2 regions of the Acetobacter pasteurianus genome follow, and region 2 is predicted to be linked to the other one. Evidence: predicted binding sites of a transcription regulator. Region 2 holds the regulator's gene; the other holds the start of a gene.

Region 1 (6,711 bases), 940 kb from region 2:
CTGAGAAAAAGACAGAACATACACATCTGATGTTTCTTCAAGAATATCAGTTTTAAAGCGTCCATCAGGTATGCCGGGAAGATGCGCAATAATTTCCCTGTTCCGATCGTCTTTCAGATCACGCGTGAGGGCAACAAAGCGAGGGGAGGCGATAATTTCCCAACCTTCGTAAGCGTAGTTCAGCTCTTCAAGCGTATCGACTTTTGTGCGCAAGAAATTGGAGGTCATCATCATGTCGCATGCGCCGCGGATACAAACTTTTAGGCGCTTTGCTGAGTGTGATGATGTTTCTGTCGCAGTATCTACATCGTCAACAACATTGATCCAGTCAACAACCGGGTCTTCAAGTTTAGAACCTACTTTACCTTGAATGGGAACGCGGCGTTTCCCCAACTTCTGCCATACAAACTGTTCAACCCCCATGTTCATGGTGCGGCAGGAGAACAGGAAGTGCAGAAATTCATCTTTCCAAGAAAGGTAAAATCCGCAGATGCCATAATTCCCGTAGGCATCGGCAACTTTTACATAGCCAACATCCGTATCAAAATCGGCTTCTACTTCTTCCTTAAAGCGCAGCCGTGCCTCTTCAATATCTTCCGGCCACCGGTTTTTGGTGAAATTGAGCTGGTTGGTCCGGTTCACAAGGTCATGAATACGCGGGAACTCTGCTTCAATATCGGAATGAAAGCTAACGCGAATATCGCTTTTACGTAAAAAAGCCTCGTTATCGCCGCCAGTTGCAGCCATATCCTTGTGCTTGGATTCCAGGACCTGATAGCGCTTGAGGCGGCTATGCTCTGGGTCTGGTTTGCCTCTAAAGCGTGGATTATCCAGCAAAGTTTCTAGGACATCGGGTTCAGCCACATTGAGTTCTGGGACAAAATGCTTGGCTTCGTTCAGATTTGTAACGTTATCATCAACGAACATCACTGTTTCTGGGCGAAGCTGGATTTTTTCGATAATGTCCTTAACCAGCGGTCCTTTCGGGCCCCAGGAAATGCGCGGGAAAACAAAATCATCCCATATGCCAAGCTGCTCTAGGCGCGCCTTAACGTCTTCAAACGTATTGCGTGAGCAAATGGCATTTACAATGCCGCGGCCATTCAGTGTTTTTACAATATCAATATTGCGCTGAATGGGGGAGATTTCACCTTCGGATAGGGTGCCTTCCCAGAAAGTATCATCCAGATCCCAAATAACCAGCCGAATACCTTCTTCCTTTGCTGCCGGAGCAGAAGGTTTTGCAGTTTTGGCGTCGGGCTGCTTGGGGGCTGGTGGTGGCGCTACTTTTTTAGGTTGTGCTGGAATGGTAGGGGCAGGAAGTTCGCTGGCCAGAAGAAGATGGCTGGGGATATTTGCTTTTGATGCCTGCAGCGCGAAAAAAACGCCCCATTGCGGGTCATTATGAGGAAAGCTTACGAGGGTAATGGAATCTTGATTGTTAAATATACCTTCGAATTTCCAGATCATTTTCCCGTGGATATCGAAAATTTCTAATAAATTTCCGGTCAGTTTCCATGAGTGTTCGTTGGAATGTGTGTAGTCTTTGATCAGACCATCAGCCCCAAATCGAAGAGAAGTCGTGAGAGGAGGGTGATTAAGAGGTCCCCAAGTCCATACAGTGGATTCAAGTAATGCTTTGGTTACGCTAAAATGAACTGCCACGGTTACCTCTCATCTGAGCCAATGTTTTTCATAATATCGATATTATAGTTAGTATACTGTAATTCAGGAGAGACTGAAAGTTTCAAAAAAAAACTGCCCTCCTTTCAGAGAGCAGTTTTCTTCAAACTGGCGATACGGCAAGTTTATTGCCGTATCGATAGGTTGGAAGGACTTAGAAGTCCATACCACCCATACCACCCATGTCAGGGCCGCCAGCCGGAGCGGCTTTCTTTTCCGGGCGTTCAGCAACCATGGCTTCCGTGGTGATCAGCAGGCCAGCAACAGATGCTGCATCCTGCAGAGCGGTGCGGACAACCTTGGCCGGGTCGATAATACCGGCTTCAACCAGGTTCTTGTATTCGCCAGCCTGAGCGTCGAACCCGAAGTTGTAGTCGCTGTTTTCCAGCACCTTGTTTGCAATCACAGCACCGTCTTCACCAGCGTTGTGAGCGATCTGGCGCAGAGGAGCCTGCAGAGCGCGGCGGATGATGTCACCACCAACGCGCTGGTCATCGTTGTGGTAGTGCAGGCCTTCCAGCTTCAGCGTAGCGCGGGCCAGAGCCGTGCCACCACCCGGAACAATGCCTTCTTCCACAGCAGCGCGGGTTGCGTGCAGGGCATCGTCAACGCGGTCTTTGCGTTCTTTCACTTCCACTTCGGTGGAACCACCAACGCGGATCACGGCAACACCGCCAGCCAGTTTGGCCAGACGTTCCTGCAGCTTTTCGCGGTCGTAGTCGGAAGAGGTTTCTTCGATCTGTGCACGGATCTGCTTAACGCGACCCTTGATGTCATCGGCTTTGCCAGCACCATCAACAATGGTGGTGTTTTCTTTGTCGATGTGTACTTTCTTGGCGGTGCCAAGCATGTTCAGGGTAACGGTTTCCAGCTTGATGCCCAGATCTTCGCTGATGACCTGACCACCCGTAAGGATAGCAATGTCTTCCAGCATAGCTTTGCGGCGATCACCAAAGCCCGGAGCCTTAACAGCAGCAATTTTCAGGCCACCGCGCAGCTTGTTGACAACCAGAGTTGCCAGAGCTTCACCGTCAACGTCTTCTGCAATGATCAGCAGCGGACGGCCGGACTGCACAACAGATTCCAGCAGCGGCAGCATGGGCTGCAGAGAAGACAGCTTCTTTTCATGGATCAGGATGTAGGGGTTTTCCAGATCCGCTGTCATCTTTTCCGGGTTCGTCACGAAGTACGGAGAGATGTAGCCGCGGTCAAACTGCATGCCTTCAACAACATCCAGTTCTGTCTGGAAGTGCTTGGCTTCTTCAACCGTGATCACGCCTTCGGAGCCAACTTTCTGCATGGCTTCGGAGATCATCTGACCGATTTCAGATTCACCGTTTGCAGAAATCGTACCAACCTGAGCGGTTTCCGCCGGGGTGGTTACTTTCTTGGCGTTCTTCTTCAGCTCTTCGATAACAACGGCAACAGCCTTGTCGATCCCGCGCTTCAGATCCATCGGGTTCATGCCAGCGGCAACTGCCTTATGGCCTTCACGCACGATAGCCTGAGCCAGAACCGTAGCTGTTGTGGTGCCGTCACCAGCAATGTCGTTGGTTTTGGATGCTACTTCACGCAGCATCTGAGCGCCCATGTTTTCGAACTTGTCAGCCAGTTCGATTTCCTTGGCAACGGAAACACCGTCCTTGGTGATACGGGGAGCACCGAAGCTCTTGTCCAGCACCACGTTACGGCCTTTGGGGCCCAGCGTTACTTTTACAGCGTCAGCCAGAATATCCACACCGCGCAGCATACGCTGGCGTGCGTCTGCACCAAACTTTACGTCTTTGGCAGCCATTGAATTTCTCCTGTGAAGATCGTTCTGAAATTAAAATGCGGATCAGCGCAAAATCAGGCGGTTACCACGCCCATGATGTCGCTTTCCTTCATGATCAGCAGCTCTTCGCCGTCGATCTTCACTTCCGTGCCGGACCATTTGCCGAACAGGACGCGGTCACCAGCCTTAACATCAAGCGCTACAATCTGGCCCTGTTCATTCCGGGCACCCGGACCAACTGCAACCACTTCGCCTTCCATAGGCTTTTCCTGAGCTGTGTCAGGAATAATGATTCCGCCAGCGGTCTTCTGTTCGCCTTCAAGGCGACGGACAACTACCCGGTCGTGTAAGGGACGAAACTTCGTCATTATGGATCGCTCCACATTCATTTTTGGGATGGTGCCCTTAACAGAAAGCAGCCCCATCCGCTTTGTCGCGCGTAACATAACGCCGCGTTACGTTAGCACTCCCACCCCGGGAGTGCCAGAAAAGGAGATAGGTCTGCCCAAAGGCAGAGTCAAGGAATGTGGATAAAGTTTCTTTTTGCTGTAACCTGAGAGCACATAGGAGGTGCTTACATGGGTCATATCACAACACTTCAGGCTGCAGATGGACATGAGTTTTCTGCATGGGAAACCGAAGGCAGCCATCATCCTTACACACTTGTGGTGCTGCAGGAAATTTTTGGTGTGAACCACCATATCCGGCAGGTTTGTGAAAACTTTGCCAAGGCAGGATTTCACGTCATTGCGCCAGCTTTGTTTGACCGTGTGAAACGTGGAGTAGAGCTGGATTATTCAGCAGAAGGTGTGAAAGAAGGCCTAGCACTGCGGGCACAGATTCCGCTTGCCAAAACATTACTGGATATTCAGGCGGCGGCCTCGGTATTCAAACCCCGTAAGGTGGGCATTATCGGCTATTGCTGGGGCGGCACATTGGCGTGGGAAGCTGCGTGCAAAACCGATGATTTTGCGGCTGCTGTTGGCTGGTATGGCGGCAGTATTGCCGCCAGCCGAAACGAGACTCCGCGCTGCCCGGTGCAGCTTCATTTTGGTGAACAGGATGCAAGTATCCCGCATACTGATATTGCGGCTATTCGGCAGGCGCATCCGGAAGTTGAACTTTACGTGTACGACGATGCAGGGCACGGATTTGGTTGCCCGGAAAGAAGCTCTTTTAATGCCAAAGCTTATCAGGAAGCGCAGGAACGCAGCGTTGATTTCCTGAAAAGCAATATGAATCCGTAAGGCTATTTCCCTGTCCCGACCGTGGCCCGTTATCGAATTATGATTGACAATTGCGGCTGGTCATGGGGGGATGGGGCATATCCTGAACCGCACACGGTGTGCAGCAGGACAAAACGTTGAGAAGAACAAGGACTATCCCGCTCATGCCGACCGGTACAGTAAAATGGTTTAACGCCACCAAGGGTTATGGCTTTATTGCCCCAGATGATGGCGGTAAAGATGTGTTCGTGCATATTACCGCAGTACAGGCAGCGGGTTTGCGTGGCCTGAATGACGGACAGAAGGTTTCTTTCGATCTGGTTGAAGAACGCGGCAAGCAGGCTGCAACCAATCTGAAAGTAGATTGATTTTTTCAGGCAGGGCCGATCAGTTTTGATCGGCCCTTTCTGTATCTGCCAAAAAGGCAGCAAGTTCTCGCGCTGTATCTGCCAACCCAAGGCGGCGGACTTCCACACCTTCGGGAAAAGCACTGAGCAAGCGGGTAGGGGTGCGCCTGTCTAGCAGGACAAATACCCCGCGATCAGACTGGCGGCGAATAAGCCGACCAAAGGCTTGGCGTAACCGCAGGCGTGCAATTCGTTCATCAAAAGATTTCGGATCACCTCCAGAAAGGTGAATGCGGCGTTCACGGTGCAGAATATCTGGCCGGGGCCACGGCACACGTTCAAAGGCGACTAGCCGTAACGCATTGCCGGGTACATCCACGCCATCTCGCATGGCATCTGTGCCTAACAGACAGGCGTGTTCTTCCGTTCGAAAAATATCGACCAGCGTATTGTTGTCCATCGCATCTACATGTTGGGCGTAAAGCGGCAGACCGTTTTCTTCCAGTGTTGGGGCAATACGATCGTACACGCCACGTAAGCGGGAAATGGCCGTAAACAGCCCTAAGCCACCACCGCCGGATGCCAAGAAAAGCGTGCGAAATGCGGCGGCGAGATCAACAATGCTGCTGTTGTCTATGTCCGTTACAATATAGGCGCGTGTCTGGCGGGCATAATCAAACGGGCTGGCCAGGCTGGCGCGCAGAGGTGGAGAAGGGAAGTGATTGGCCCCGGTGCGTGCCTCCGCTGCCTCCCACGCCTGTTCTGCGTTATCGCTATCTGGTTCGTTTGTTTGCTGGTCACGCAAGGTGGCTGATGTAATCAACATACCTTGTGCGGGTATAGCCATGATGCCAGCAAACGGAATGGTGGGGTCTAGCCAATGGCGGTAAAGGCCCACATCCTGTTCTCCCATGCGCTGTTTTTCGCGCCGCTCAACCCGGATAAAGTGCACGTGGGAAGGTGTGGTATCGGGCTCAGGTGGTGTGTCTAGTGCGCTCAGCATAGCAATCCACGCATCCAGCCGCGAGATAGCCCTGCGGCGTAAGGCGCGTGTCATGGCCTCTATGCGCCCGCGTGTTGTGGAATCCAGCGTTTCGGCATCTTCTTCCAAGCGCGCGTGCAGGCGCTCCACCAAGGTGCGTAGCGGCTCAACAAGGCGTGTTAAGGCGCGGGTCAGAAGATGCCCGGCTTCTGCCAGCTCTGGTACCAAAGGGTGCAGATCACATTCAAGGGCAGCATAAACGTGCTGTTTTCCACCTTCCTGTGTTCTGGCAAGAGCCTGTTGCCGCAGGAGCCGCAGAAAAACTTCTGTAGGATTTTCCAACACCGGCTGAGGAGCTTCTGGTTCAAGCGGAAACAGCCCGATATCTTCCGGGGGTTCTGGCGGCGGTGGTTCATCCGCCTGTTCCTGCCCTAATCGTGAAGACCAGCCGGGGGCGGGAAGGGCCGTTGCGGCCATAAGCGCCGCTTCCAAAGGTGTTTCCAGTTTGGGATGGCCGACAACCAGATCATCCAGACGCCGCTTTAAACCACGAGCGCGGGAGCGCCGTCCTTCCGCCCCCAGCAGCCAACGCCGTAGCTCAGCCGCTTCCAGCCCGGAAAGTTCGGCAGAAAAGGCGCTATCTGCCGCATCGGCCAGATGGTGGCCTTCGTCAAATACATAACGGGAGGGAGCCGAGGG
Region 2 (11,780 bases):
ACACTTGCCGTGGTTCCCATACCGTACATCAGCCCCAGCACGCCCATAAGATGCAGCGCGACAACCACCAACAGGGCAACAACACTGACAACAGCCCCTACCCGGAACGTATATTTCACCGAGCCCGGCTGTTGCTCGTAGTCATTCATATTTGCACGTCCTCCTTTGTCACCCTGCATCGCGACAGATGCTATTATCTTACCCTTGATACACAGGGCGTTACCGGAGCCTGTTTACCTTGGTATGACAATAACAGATTGCTGTTCTGCCATACAGGTAACCTTTCCCGACTTTCGATTGGGCAATTAGATAGGCTTTCTGTCAAGAATGTTCTGCTAATTTCACATTTTCTTTCATAAAGACAATCTGTTCTGGCGCAGGAACAAAATCGCTCTCATGCTGAGTTTTCTCAGCTTCACCAGTGTTTTTCCTGTTCCCCCTTGGCTCTTTTCCTAACAAAAAAGCAGGCCCAAAATGGAGCCTGCTTTTTTGTATTTTTGTTTCGATTTAAGAATAAATCCTTACTGGGCTGAAGCACTGGCCTCTGATCGCGTTGCTCCTACCCGCATGGCAAGTGCTGCTGCCATAAAGGCATCCAGATCACCATCCAACACCGCATCCGGGTTGCCGGTTTCTACCCCTGTGCGCAAATCCTTTACCATCTGGTAAGGTGCAAGCACGTAAGAGCGGATCTGATGCCCCCAGCCGATATCCGTTTTAGCAGCTTCTGCTGCTGCGGCCTCGGCTTCGCGCTTCTGCAACTCTGCTTCATACAAACGCGCACGCAGCATCTGCATAGCCGTTGCACGGTTGCGGTGCTGGGAACGGTCTGTCTGGCAGGCCACAACAATGCCTGTGGGCATATGCGTGATACGGATAGCGGAATCCGTTTTGTTAACGTGCTGCCCACCAGCGCCAGATGCCCTAAAGGTATCTACTTTCAGGTCTGCGTCATTGATCTCGATTTCAATGGAATCATCAATAACGGGATACACCCAAACAGACGCAAAGGATGTCTGGCGGCGTGCTGCGGCATCAAACGGTGAAATACGCACCAGACGGTGCACACCTGCTTCTGTTTTCAGCCAGCCATAGGCATTGGGGCCGGAAACGAGAATGGTGGCAGATTTCAGGCCCGCCTGTTCCCCTTCCGAGCTTTCCATCAGCGTAACCTTGTAGCCATGCGCCTCTGCCCAGCGGGTGTACATACGCAGCAGCATTTCTGTCCAATCCTGCGCTTCCGTACCTCCGGCACCTGCGTTCACTTCCAGATAGCAGTCATTGCTGTCTGCTTCCCCAGAAAGCAGACTTTCTGTTTCCCGCCGTTTGGCTTCTTCCGCTAGATCACGCAGGGTGGCCATACCTTCGGCCACCAAATCTGCATCCCCTTCGGCTTCAGCCAGCTCAATCAGTTCACTGGTGTCACGCACGTTGGTTTCAAGCGCTTCCACACCTTCAATCTGATTGGCCAGAAGGGTGCGCTCACGCATCATTTTTTGCGCAGCGTCTGAATCATTCCACAGATCGGGGTCTTCTGCCCGATTATTCAGTTCAGCGAGTCTTTCCTGGGCGACATCCCAGTTAAAGATGCCTCCTCAGCAGTGCCACTGACTGCTTGATCTGGTCATTAAGGGCTTCAGTCTCGGCAGACATCAGGCCGATTCTCCATATTTTTCTATCATGTCAAAAAAGACAATGTGGTGTTGGCCCTCAATAAAGGCCACCCATACCAATGTCACCCCCGGCTGGTGCAGAAGGCGCCGCAGAACCTGACGAACCACCATTGCCGGAAGGTGCGTGTTCTCCTGATTGGCCGCCTCCAGAACCTTCAGCAGCCATATCACTTTCAGAATCAGGCATGTTTTCAGCACCTGTATCTGCGGCTGTGAGTTCCTGCGGGTTGACGTTGCTTGAAAGGTTTGCGCTCAACCCTGGCACCTGCCCTTCCTTAAAGGCATCTATGGCCACGCCTCTGCCCGTATCATACTGCACGAGTGTAATGCCTGCGGGTGGCACAAAATCCTGCCGTGGATACCCATCCAAGGCGGTTTTCATCACCTTGTTCCACAAGGGGCCAGCAATAGCACCACCAGTTTCGTTTTTACCGAGGGACTGAGGTGTATCAAACCCGATCCACACAACGGTTACGATATCCGGAGTGTATCCAGCAAACCATGCATCATTAAAGTTCTGGCTGGTGCCGGTTTTACCCGCGATAGGCACATCTATGCCCGTTCCAGCCCGCATGCCCGTGCCGCGCCGGATAACATCCTGCAACATGGTGGTAATCTGGAACGCACTTTGGGCAGATGCCACCTGCTGCCGGCTATCATGCAAGGCAGGCAGATCATTTTGCCCAGGCATGACAATAGGCTGCTCTACAGGAGCGGCTGCAGACGCAGCTTTTCCTGCATCCCCAGATTTCTGATCCGATGGTGCATCCGGGAACACAGCATCCGCCGCGGGCTGCTCTGCCCCTTGCCCGCCATTACCTTCCGCATTTGGCTGCACGGAAGCTGTGGTCAACGCCAGCCCCTCCGGCCGCCAGATAACGTGACCTTCACGGTCCTGCACATCGTCCACCAGTGTTGGCGTTACCTTACGCCCACCTGCTGCGAGCGAGGCATAGGCCCCGGCTTCCTTCAGCACTGTGGTTTCCACTGCCCCAAGTGCCGCGGGGAGTACGTGCGGCATAGAATCCACCAACCCAAGGTTGGTTGCCATATCCGCCACGGTTTTCATGCCCAGATGGGCCGCCAAGCGAATGGTAACCAGATTGCGCGATTCACGCAGGGCATCATGCAGAGTGGTGGGGCCCCAGAAATCTTTTTCATAGTTATTGGGGTGCCATGCTCCGTAAGAAACGGGAGAGTCATCAAACTTCTGGGAAGGGGAAATCCCCTGTTCCATGGCATCCAGATAAACAAATGGCTTGAAGGAAGACCCCGGCTGACGCAGCGCCTGTGTTGCGCGATCAAACTGCGAAGCCTGAAAAGACCATCCGCCCACAAGAGCCAGAACCCGACCCGTGCGTGCATTCATGGTTACAATGGCGCCTTCCACCACAGGCACCTGCATAAGGGCAACATGGCCCCCTTCGGCCTGCGGTTGCACCATCACTACATCGCCGGCGCGCAATGGCTTAAAGCGTCGTGCCCATGCCATATCCTTGGCCTGCACCACACCTGTACGGGGCTCGCCTCCGCTTTGGGATGCGTTGTTCCGCCGCACAACGCTGCCTTCAAGCCAGCCCACCTGCCCCTTTGCATCCAGCACAACAGCCAAACGCCATTGGTCAAGCATACCCGCAGGCACAGGAACGCCCTGTAAAGCTTGCACCCATTCTGCTGTGGAAGTGGATGACCCGATATCGGAAAGATGATGCACTGGCCCACGCCAACCACGATGTGCGCGATCATACGCCATCAGACCCTGGCGCAGAATATCCTGTGCATTGCGCTGAAGCGGCAGATCCAAACTGGTATGAACATCCAGCCCGCCCTGCATGGTCACGTCTTGGCCGTAACGCTCCATCAGTTCGCGCCGCACTTCTTCTGCAAACCATTCGGCCCCCGGTGCCGGGCCTGGGCGCGTAAAGCTGCGGGTGGTCAACGGCTGGGCTTCCGCTACACGCGCAGCATCATGCGTAATAGCCCCAATATCGGCCATACGCTCCAACACCCAGTTTCGGCGCCCTCTGGCTGCATCGGGGAAGCGTACGGGGTTATAATTGGTGGGAGATTTAGGCAGCGCCGCCAAAAACGCGGCTTCTGCATCATCCAGCTGATCAAGCGGCTTGTTGAAATAGGTCTGAGATGCTGCGGCAATACCATATGCGCCACTGCCCAGATAAATTTCGTTCAGATAGATTTCCAGAATCTTGTCTTTGGGCAGAACCTGCTCCACCCGCATGGCCAAAAAGGCTTCCTTAGCCTTACGCCGGAAAGACACCGCGTTGCTGCCCAGCAGCATGATACGCGCCACCTGCTGCGTGATGGTGGACGCCCCAATAGGCCGCTTGCCTTTGCCGCGCGTTAAATCCGTAAGGCCAGCGCGCGCAATGGCAACGGGGTCCACCCCTTTATGCGTCCAGAACTTCTGGTCTTCTGCCGCAACAAAGGCATTTTTAACCTTATCGGGCACAGCACTGATGGGCACAAAAATACGCCGCTCATTCGCCAGTTCGGCAATAAGCTGATCATCTCCAGCATAAAGGCGGCTCATGACTGGCGGCTGGTAGGAGCGCAAGCCCTCTACCGTAGGCAGATCCGCCACAATCCCTTCGTATTGGGACCACAACAGAACTACAGCACCCGTGGTGCCAACCAACGCCAACGCAGCCGTTGCACCAAGCACCTTCCGCCATTGGCGAAAACGCGGGCGGCGCAGATCGGGCCTGCGATTTTGCGGAGACCTGCCCTGAGAATGGCTGGAAGATGAACCCGGATCACCAGAAGACGGAGCGCTTGTCATACAGGCCCTTTACCATTCTCACACATAATCGTCTGCCCTGTTTGCGCATTGTAATAAAAATCATGGCCGAATTCCGACCACATCTACAAACAGTGCTAACCCAACATGTCACCCAGCAGGCGGGCTGTATAATCCACCACCGGTACAATACGCCCGTAATTGATACGGGTGGGGCCAATAACGCCAATAGCCCCTACTATCCGGTTAGCCTCATTGCGGGCCGGTGCCATGACAACAGACATGCCCGTAGCCCCAAACAACCCGCTTTCTGCGCCAATAAAAATGCGTACGCCTTCTGAGTTTTCTACCAACTCCAGCAAACGCAACATGGTTTCCTGCGCTTCCAGTCGGTCAAACAGCGTTTGAATGGCCAGTAACCTGTCCTGCCCATCTACATCAGCCAATAAACGGGATTGCCCGCGCACAATCAGGGTGCCCCCCAGCCCGTCTCCGCCGCCATCCCAAATGGCAAGGCCACTTTCTACCACCTCCGCCGTGAGACCATTCAGAATACTTCGGTCTTCCGTCATTTCAGAACTCACGCGCGTGCGTAAATCTGGCAAAGAAGCCCCCATGGCCCGTGCGTTCAGATAGTTTGCCGCCTCCACCAAAGCAGAAGGCGGCATACCCGGTGGTGTTTCAATAACCCGGTTTTCAACATGCCCATCTGCGCCCACCAGAATAACCAGTGCGCGATTGCTGCCTAACGCCACAAACTCAATATGCTTGATGCCACCATCCCCCTTGGGGGCTACAACCAGCCCGGCTGCATCGGACATACCCGCCAAAAGTGAAGATGCCTCTGTAAGCGTATCTTGCAGTGAGCGCCCTTTGGCCTCCAGCGATTGACCGATGACCCGCTGGTCTTCTTCCGAGAGCGCGCCAAACTGCAACAGGCCATCTACAAACAGCCGCAACCCTTTTTCTGTAGGCAACCGCCCAGCAGATGTATGGGGAGAAAACAGCAAACCTGCTTCTGTAAGGGATGCCATGATATTGCGTATTGTGGCCGGAGAAAGCGGCAGCCCAAGCCTGTGAGACACAGTGCGGGAGCCAACAGGTTCCCCACTCGCTACATATTCTTCCACCACTTCACGCAGAATAGCCGCAGACCGCGCATTCAGCCCCGGAGGCAGAGCAGCTTTTACTGGCAGCAAACCACGCTTCATGACACAAGGGCTCCTTCGCATATCCATAAATCCCGGATAGCCTTTATATACCCTATTCGTGCAGTTTTACTGCCGACAAAAGCGCACCATACGCGCCCGACATCTTATTTTACCAAGGAGCTTTCCATGCGCCCTTCAGGCCGCCAGCCAGACCAGATGCGCCCCATTACCATTGAAACAGGCTTTGCCCACCACGCTGAAGGCTCTGCCCTTATTCGCGTTGGTGGTACGGAAGTACTGTGCACTGCCAGCATAGAAAACCGCGTGCCACCTTTTTTGCGTGGTAAGGGTACAGGCTGGGTTACGGCAGAATACGGCATGCTGCCCCGCGCCACCCACACACGCGGCAACCGTGAAGCTGCAAAGGGCAAGCAGTCGGGCCGCACGCAGGAAATCCAGCGCCTTATTGGCCGTTCCCTCCGCGCCGTCACAGATCTGGACGCTCTGGGTGAAATGAGCATTACGCTGGATTGTGACGTGCTGAATGCTGATGGCGGCACGCGCTGCGCTTCCATTACGGGCGCATGGGTGGCGTTGCGTCTGGCACTTGGCAAACTGGTTGCCACCAATGTGCTGCCACGGCTGCCGCTGCGTGGGCAGGTTGCTGCTGTTTCCTGCGGGCTGACAACTGAAGGCGCTGTGCTGGATCTGGATTACGTAGAAGATAGCTCTGCTTCTGCCGACACCAACTTTGTGCTGACAGCAGACCGTCGCATTGTGGAAATTCAGGGCACTGCAGAAAGCGCACCGTTTACGGAAGATGCGTTTGACAACCTGTTCGCACTGGCACGCAAGGGTGTAACCGAGCTGTTTGAAGCCCAGATGGCTGCCGTGGAAGCTGCGGAAAAAAAGCGCGCATGAACTCCATAAAACTGGAACGTGGCAGCACCCTTGTGCTTGCCACGCACAATGCTGGCAAGCTGGCAGAATTTGCCACGCTACTGGCTGATTTTGGCATCAAGGTTGTTTCTGCTGGTGAGCTAAACCTGCCAGAGCCAGAAGAAACGGCCACCACCTTTGCAGGCAATGCCGCCATTAAGGCATTAGCCGCCGCCAAAGCCGCCAACCTGCCCGCACTAGCCGATGATTCTGGGCTATGCGTGGCCGCACTGGATGGCGCACCCGGCATTTATTCTGCGCGCTGGGCTGGCCCGAACAAAGATTTTGCCGGTGCCATGGCGCGTATTGAAAAAGAAATTGGGCAAGGCGAACGCAACGCATGGTTTATTTGCGTACTGTGTCTGGCTCTGCCTGATGGCCGCACGGAAAGCTTTGAAGGCCGCATAGATGGGCAGATTGTCTGGCCCCCTCGTGGCACGCAAGGGCACGGATATGATCCGATTTTTGCCCCTGACGGCGAAACCCGCACATTTGCTGAAATGGCTGATGCGGAAAAAAATGCCATCAGCCACCGCGCCCGTGCCTTTGACACCTTTAAAAGCGCGTGCCTGAGCTAACGCCTAACTACCTACAAACTAGCCACCTGCCGGTTCTGCGGAGCTGACAGGTGGCCCCTGAATGGGGAAGCGAATCAGCAAATAGGGTGGTTGGCGTTCATCTTTACCATCATGAAAACCAGCGAGCCTGTTCCACTGCCCCAACGTGCAATACACATGGGTTTGCGTGCAAAAAATACCGTCTGGTGAAAGAATCCGCGGATCATGCACCATGAGTTCCATGGAACCATCCGTATTGCGGCGGAAAATGGCATCATGCTCAAAATTGGTAGTGTAAATGCGCCCTTGAGCATCTGTTGCCAGACCATCCGCCACACCTTTTTCCCCCTCATCCTTTACGGCAGCCGCCAACGCACTTTCTGTTGCAGACATATCTGACAGCAAAGCTGTGGGCAGGCTGTACAAGCGACGACTGGTAAGAGGTGAATAAAAAACGCGGCTGGAATCTGGGCTTAAGGTAATGCCATCCACCCCGCCGGTAACAAATTTGGGTTTTTGCGCGGGATCATATTTAAGCGGTATCCCTTCCACCACGGCCATAAAACCTGTTTCTGCCTGTATGGAGGGATGTTTCCCCAACACACGCCGTTGCTGACCTGTGGCGATATCTACCACCACCAAAGCCGGACTGTGGCCGAAGGAGCTATCGGCCACATACACGGTTCCTTCCGCCCCATGTGTAAGGTCCACCCGCAAATCATTCATATGGCTGTCAGGCAACAAAGCTGGAGCTTTTAGAACAATAGAACGCACCAACTTATTGGCAGCAGGATCAAAGCAGACAATTTTTGCGGCACCCGGCTGCAAAGGTAATCCGGCCAATTTGCCATCATCAATCGCCCAGATAAAACCGCGCGTGTCCTGTGTCATACCGTGAATGGAAAGGAGGCGGTCTGCCGGAGGGGCATTTGATGGCATGCTCAACGCGGCACTTGGCCAAGGGACAAGATGGCCATTCACCAACTCCGCCAACGTGGCCCCTTTATGGTTAATGGCATGCCGCGGAAAGCCTACAAAAACACGGCCATTATCCGCCACCACAATGCCCGATGGCCCCGGCCCATAAAACTCTGCCACAATCTCGAATGATCCGGCAGATTCGTACCCCTGATCTCCATGCATCCCGGTTTGCACAATGGCGCTTGGTGCAGCACGCACAGATTTGGTGAGCACCAGACCTAAGCTCGCACCACCAGCCACAAGCAGATGCCGACGCGCCAACTTTGGTCTGATTGCAGGGCTAAGTGGTTTCTGATTCAGCATTATGTTCCGGCGCACCATTCCGTTGTGTCTCCAGTTCTTTGGTGAATCTGAAACACAGTGTGCCACAGATTGGCAGGTATCCGGGCGTTTTCTGCCCAGCCCTTCCATCACAACACAGCGCAACACAAAAAAAATGGCGCCGGAAACCGACGCCATTTTCTTAAAACGTAATGCTCAAAAAACATAAAGGAGCAGTCAGACCGCTCCTTTATGGCTGAACAATTAGTCTTCGCCGTCTGTGTTACGACGACGGATAGCTGCACCCAGGATATCACCCAGGGAAGCACCGCTATCAGCAGAGCCGTATTCGTTGATGGCCTGCTTGTCTTCTTCCACTTCACGGCCCTTGATGGTCAGGGCCAGCTTGCGGGCTGCACGATCAACAGAGATGATCTTCGCATCCACGCGTTCGCCAACTGCAAAGCGTTCCGGACGCTGTTCTGCCTTATCACGGGCCAGTTCAGCGCGACGGATGAAGCCGGTCAGAACATCATCAACCTTCACTTCGATACCGTTCGTCTGAACAGCGGTCACGGTGCAGGTTACGATGGAGCCCTTCTGAACGCTGGCAAGCGCATCGGCTGCCGGATCTTCCTGAAGCTGCTTGATGCCCAGAGAGATACGTTCTTTTTCCACATCCACGTCCAGAACCTTGGCTTTGACAACCTGGCCCTTTTCGTAGTGCTTCATGGCTTCTTCGCCCGGTTCGTCCCAAGACAGGTCGGACATGTGAACCATGCCGTCGATGTCTGCAGACAGACCGATGAACAGGCCGAACTCGGTGATGTTGCGGATTTCGCCTTCTACGGTGGAGCCAACTTTGTGCTCTTCCGCGAACTGCTCCCACGGGTTGCGCTGAACCTGCTTGAGGCCCAGAGAAATGCGGCGCTTGGCGCTGTCCACATCCAGAACCATCACGTCCACTTCCTGAGAAGTTGCGACGATCTTGCCCGGATGGACGTTCTTTTTCGTCCAGGACATTTCGGACACGTGCACCAGACCTTCAACGCCCGGTTCCAGCTCAACAAATGCGCCGTAATCGGTGATGTTGGTCACGCGGCCCGTGAAGCGTGCACCCGGCGGGTACTTCAGGGCAACATTTTCCCACGGATCAGCTTCAAGCTGCTTCATGCCAAGGGAGATACGCTGTGTTTCCGGGTTGAAGCGGATAACCTGCACGCGCACCGGCTGGCCGATCTGCAGAGCTTCGGACGGATGGTTGATGCGCTTCCATGCAATGTCGGTCACATGCAGCAGGCCGTCAACGCCGCCCAGATCAACGAACGCACCGTAATCGGTGATGTTCTTGACCACGCCATCCAGAATCATGCCTTCCGTCAGGCCCTGGATCAGTTCGCTGCGCTGTTCAGCACGCGTTTCTTCCAGAACGGCACGGCGAGACACAACGATGTTGCCACGAGCGCGATCCATTTTCAGGATCTGGAACGGCTGGGGCACACCCATCAGCGGGCTGACATCACGCACGGGGCGGATATCTACCTGGCTGCCGGGCAGGAACGCCATAGCGCCACCCAGATCAACCGTGAAGCCACCCTTCACACGGCCATAAATGGTGCCGTTGACGCGGTGATTGGCTTCAAAAGCCTTTTCCAGGCTTGTCCAAGCTTCTTCACGACGTGCTTTTTCACGGGAAAGGACAATGCTGCCATCGCGATCTTCATACCGTTCAACATACAGTTCAACGATATCGCCAGGCTTAACTTCCGGCTTTACACCCTGAGGTGCAAATTCACGCAGAGCAACGCGGCCTTCGCTTTTCAGGCCGACATCAACAATAGCGTAATCATCGGTCAGACGAACAACGCGGCCACGAACAACGGAGCCATCAAAGCCCGTATCACGGCCAAGGGTTTCGTCCAGAAGGGAGGCAAAATCTTCACCGCGGAAGTGATCCGCAGTTTGGGTTGTGGCTGAAGCCATGTGTAACTGTTAACCTTGGGCCTGCCTGCAATGGGCAAGCAAGCTATTCCTGCGCCCCGCATCATGCGGCACGGCTTACCTGGCATGTCTGTAGGGGCCATCCCCTGTAGCCTTTTTGCCAAGCCTCAAATCAAAATAAAAACAAACCTGCAAGGTACGCAGTGTTTGATCATGCACAGACACTGTGTACAGGCCGCTTGTCAATACAAACCACCCGTGCACAGCCTGAAAACCGCCAGAAAAACGGCATTACGTTACCAGTCTAACACAATTCCGCAGAATTTTTATTCTGAGATTCCAGCGAGTCGTTCTCTTACAATCTGCAATGCTTTTGCCAAAACAGCATCTGCTTCAAGCGCATCTGTTTCGATCACATATGCGTCATCCGCTACAAGCATGGGGGCGGAGGCACGCCCGGCATCTGCCTCATCCCGCGCGCGTAGAGAATCTTCCAGTTCTGCTATACGCGTTGGGGCATCAGGAGCATTCCGGTCACCACCAAGTTGCAAAAAGCGGCGCAAAGCCCGTGTGCTGGGAGATGCCGTAATAAACAGCTTTACGTCTGCATCCGGAAAAATGGCAGTGCCAATATCGCGCCCATCCAGTACGGCACCTTTTGCCTGCGCAAACCGGCGCTGTGTTTCCACCAAAGCCGCGCGCACTTCTGGCTGTGCCGCCACTTTACTGGCAGCCTGCGCCACTAGGGGTGTGCGTAAATCTGGTCTTTCTAAATCGGCTGGCAACAACTGTGAGGCAAATTCCTGCGCGGGAGAAGCCGGGTCCTGCCCCGCATCCAAGGCCAAGCGCCCAACTGCACGGTAGAGCAAACCTGTATCCAGATACGGTAGATGCAAAGCTTCTGCCAACCTGCGCGCCAATGTGCCTTTACCTGCGGCGGCAGGGCCATCCACTGCGATAACTGGGCCGCCTCGTGTCATGCTACAAACCCCGCGCCAATGCTGTTCATCAGATCCAGATACTGTGGAAAGCTGGTTTCGATAAAAGAGGTATCATCAATTTCCACAGGCTTTTCAGCCACAAGCCCCATAACAGAAGCGCTCATGGCCAGACGGTGATCCATGTGAGTTTCAACCTTCCCGCCGCCGGGGATATGACCAGCCGTGCCGTACACAACCATGTCGTTTCCTTCCACAGCGGTGCGGACACCATTGTTTTCCAGCAGCGCTACGGTTGCGGCCAACCGATCGCTCTCTTTCACCCGCAGTTCTTCAACTCCGCAAAAGCGCGAAACGCCTGATGCATAAGCCGCAGCAACGGCCAGCACCGGATATTCATCAATCATGGAAGGTGCACGTTCTGGTGGCACTTCCACACCTTTGAGGGCGGAGGCGCGCACACGCAAATCCCCTACGGGTTCTCCGCCTTCTGTGCGTGCATTCAAAATTTCAAGCTGGGCACCCATTTCCTCCAATGTGGTAAACAATCCGGTACGCAATGGATTGAGCCCCACCCCAAA

The links. The regulator HrcA, encoded in region 2, represses chaperone genes, less so after heat shock. The targets are predictions, from matches to a motif close to GTTNGCACTCNCNNNNNGNGAGTGCNAAC.
Region 1: a site for HrcA is predicted at 3,917-3,945, ahead of groES (co-chaperone GroES). Genes of this name have one in related genera too.

The regions. Positions count from the first base shown of each region.
Region 1 is NZ_CP039846.2:2,093,353-2,100,063, forward strand. Features, by position in the region: gene FCN51_RS23265 (HAD-IIIC family phosphatase) at 1-1,470, opposite strand, end outside; gene groL (chaperonin GroEL) at 1,838-3,478, opposite strand; gene groES (co-chaperone GroES) at 3,532-3,825, opposite strand; gene FCN51_RS23280 (dienelactone hydrolase family protein) at 4,036-4,704, shown strand; gene FCN51_RS23285 (cold-shock protein) at 4,848-5,051, shown strand; gene FCN51_RS23290 (ATP-dependent DNA helicase) at 5,071-6,711, opposite strand, start outside.
Region 2 is NZ_CP039846.2:1,149,413-1,161,192, forward strand. Features, by position in the region: gene FCN51_RS18805 (energy transducer TonB) at 1-179, opposite strand, end outside; one part of gene prfB (peptide chain release factor 2) at 522-1,583, opposite strand; one part of gene prfB (peptide chain release factor 2) at 1,585-1,653, opposite strand; gene FCN51_RS18815 (penicillin-binding protein 1A) at 1,711-4,473, opposite strand; gene hrcA (heat-inducible transcriptional repressor HrcA) at 4,569-5,669, opposite strand; gene rph (ribonuclease PH) at 5,769-6,503, shown strand; gene rdgB (RdgB/HAM1 family non-canonical purine NTP pyrophosphatase) at 6,500-7,099, shown strand; gene FCN51_RS18835 (L-dopachrome tautomerase-related protein) at 7,118-8,470, opposite strand; gene rpsA (30S ribosomal protein S1) at 8,585-10,303, opposite strand; gene FCN51_RS18845 ((d)CMP kinase) at 10,588-11,241, opposite strand; gene aroA (3-phosphoshikimate 1-carboxyvinyltransferase) at 11,238-11,780, opposite strand, start outside.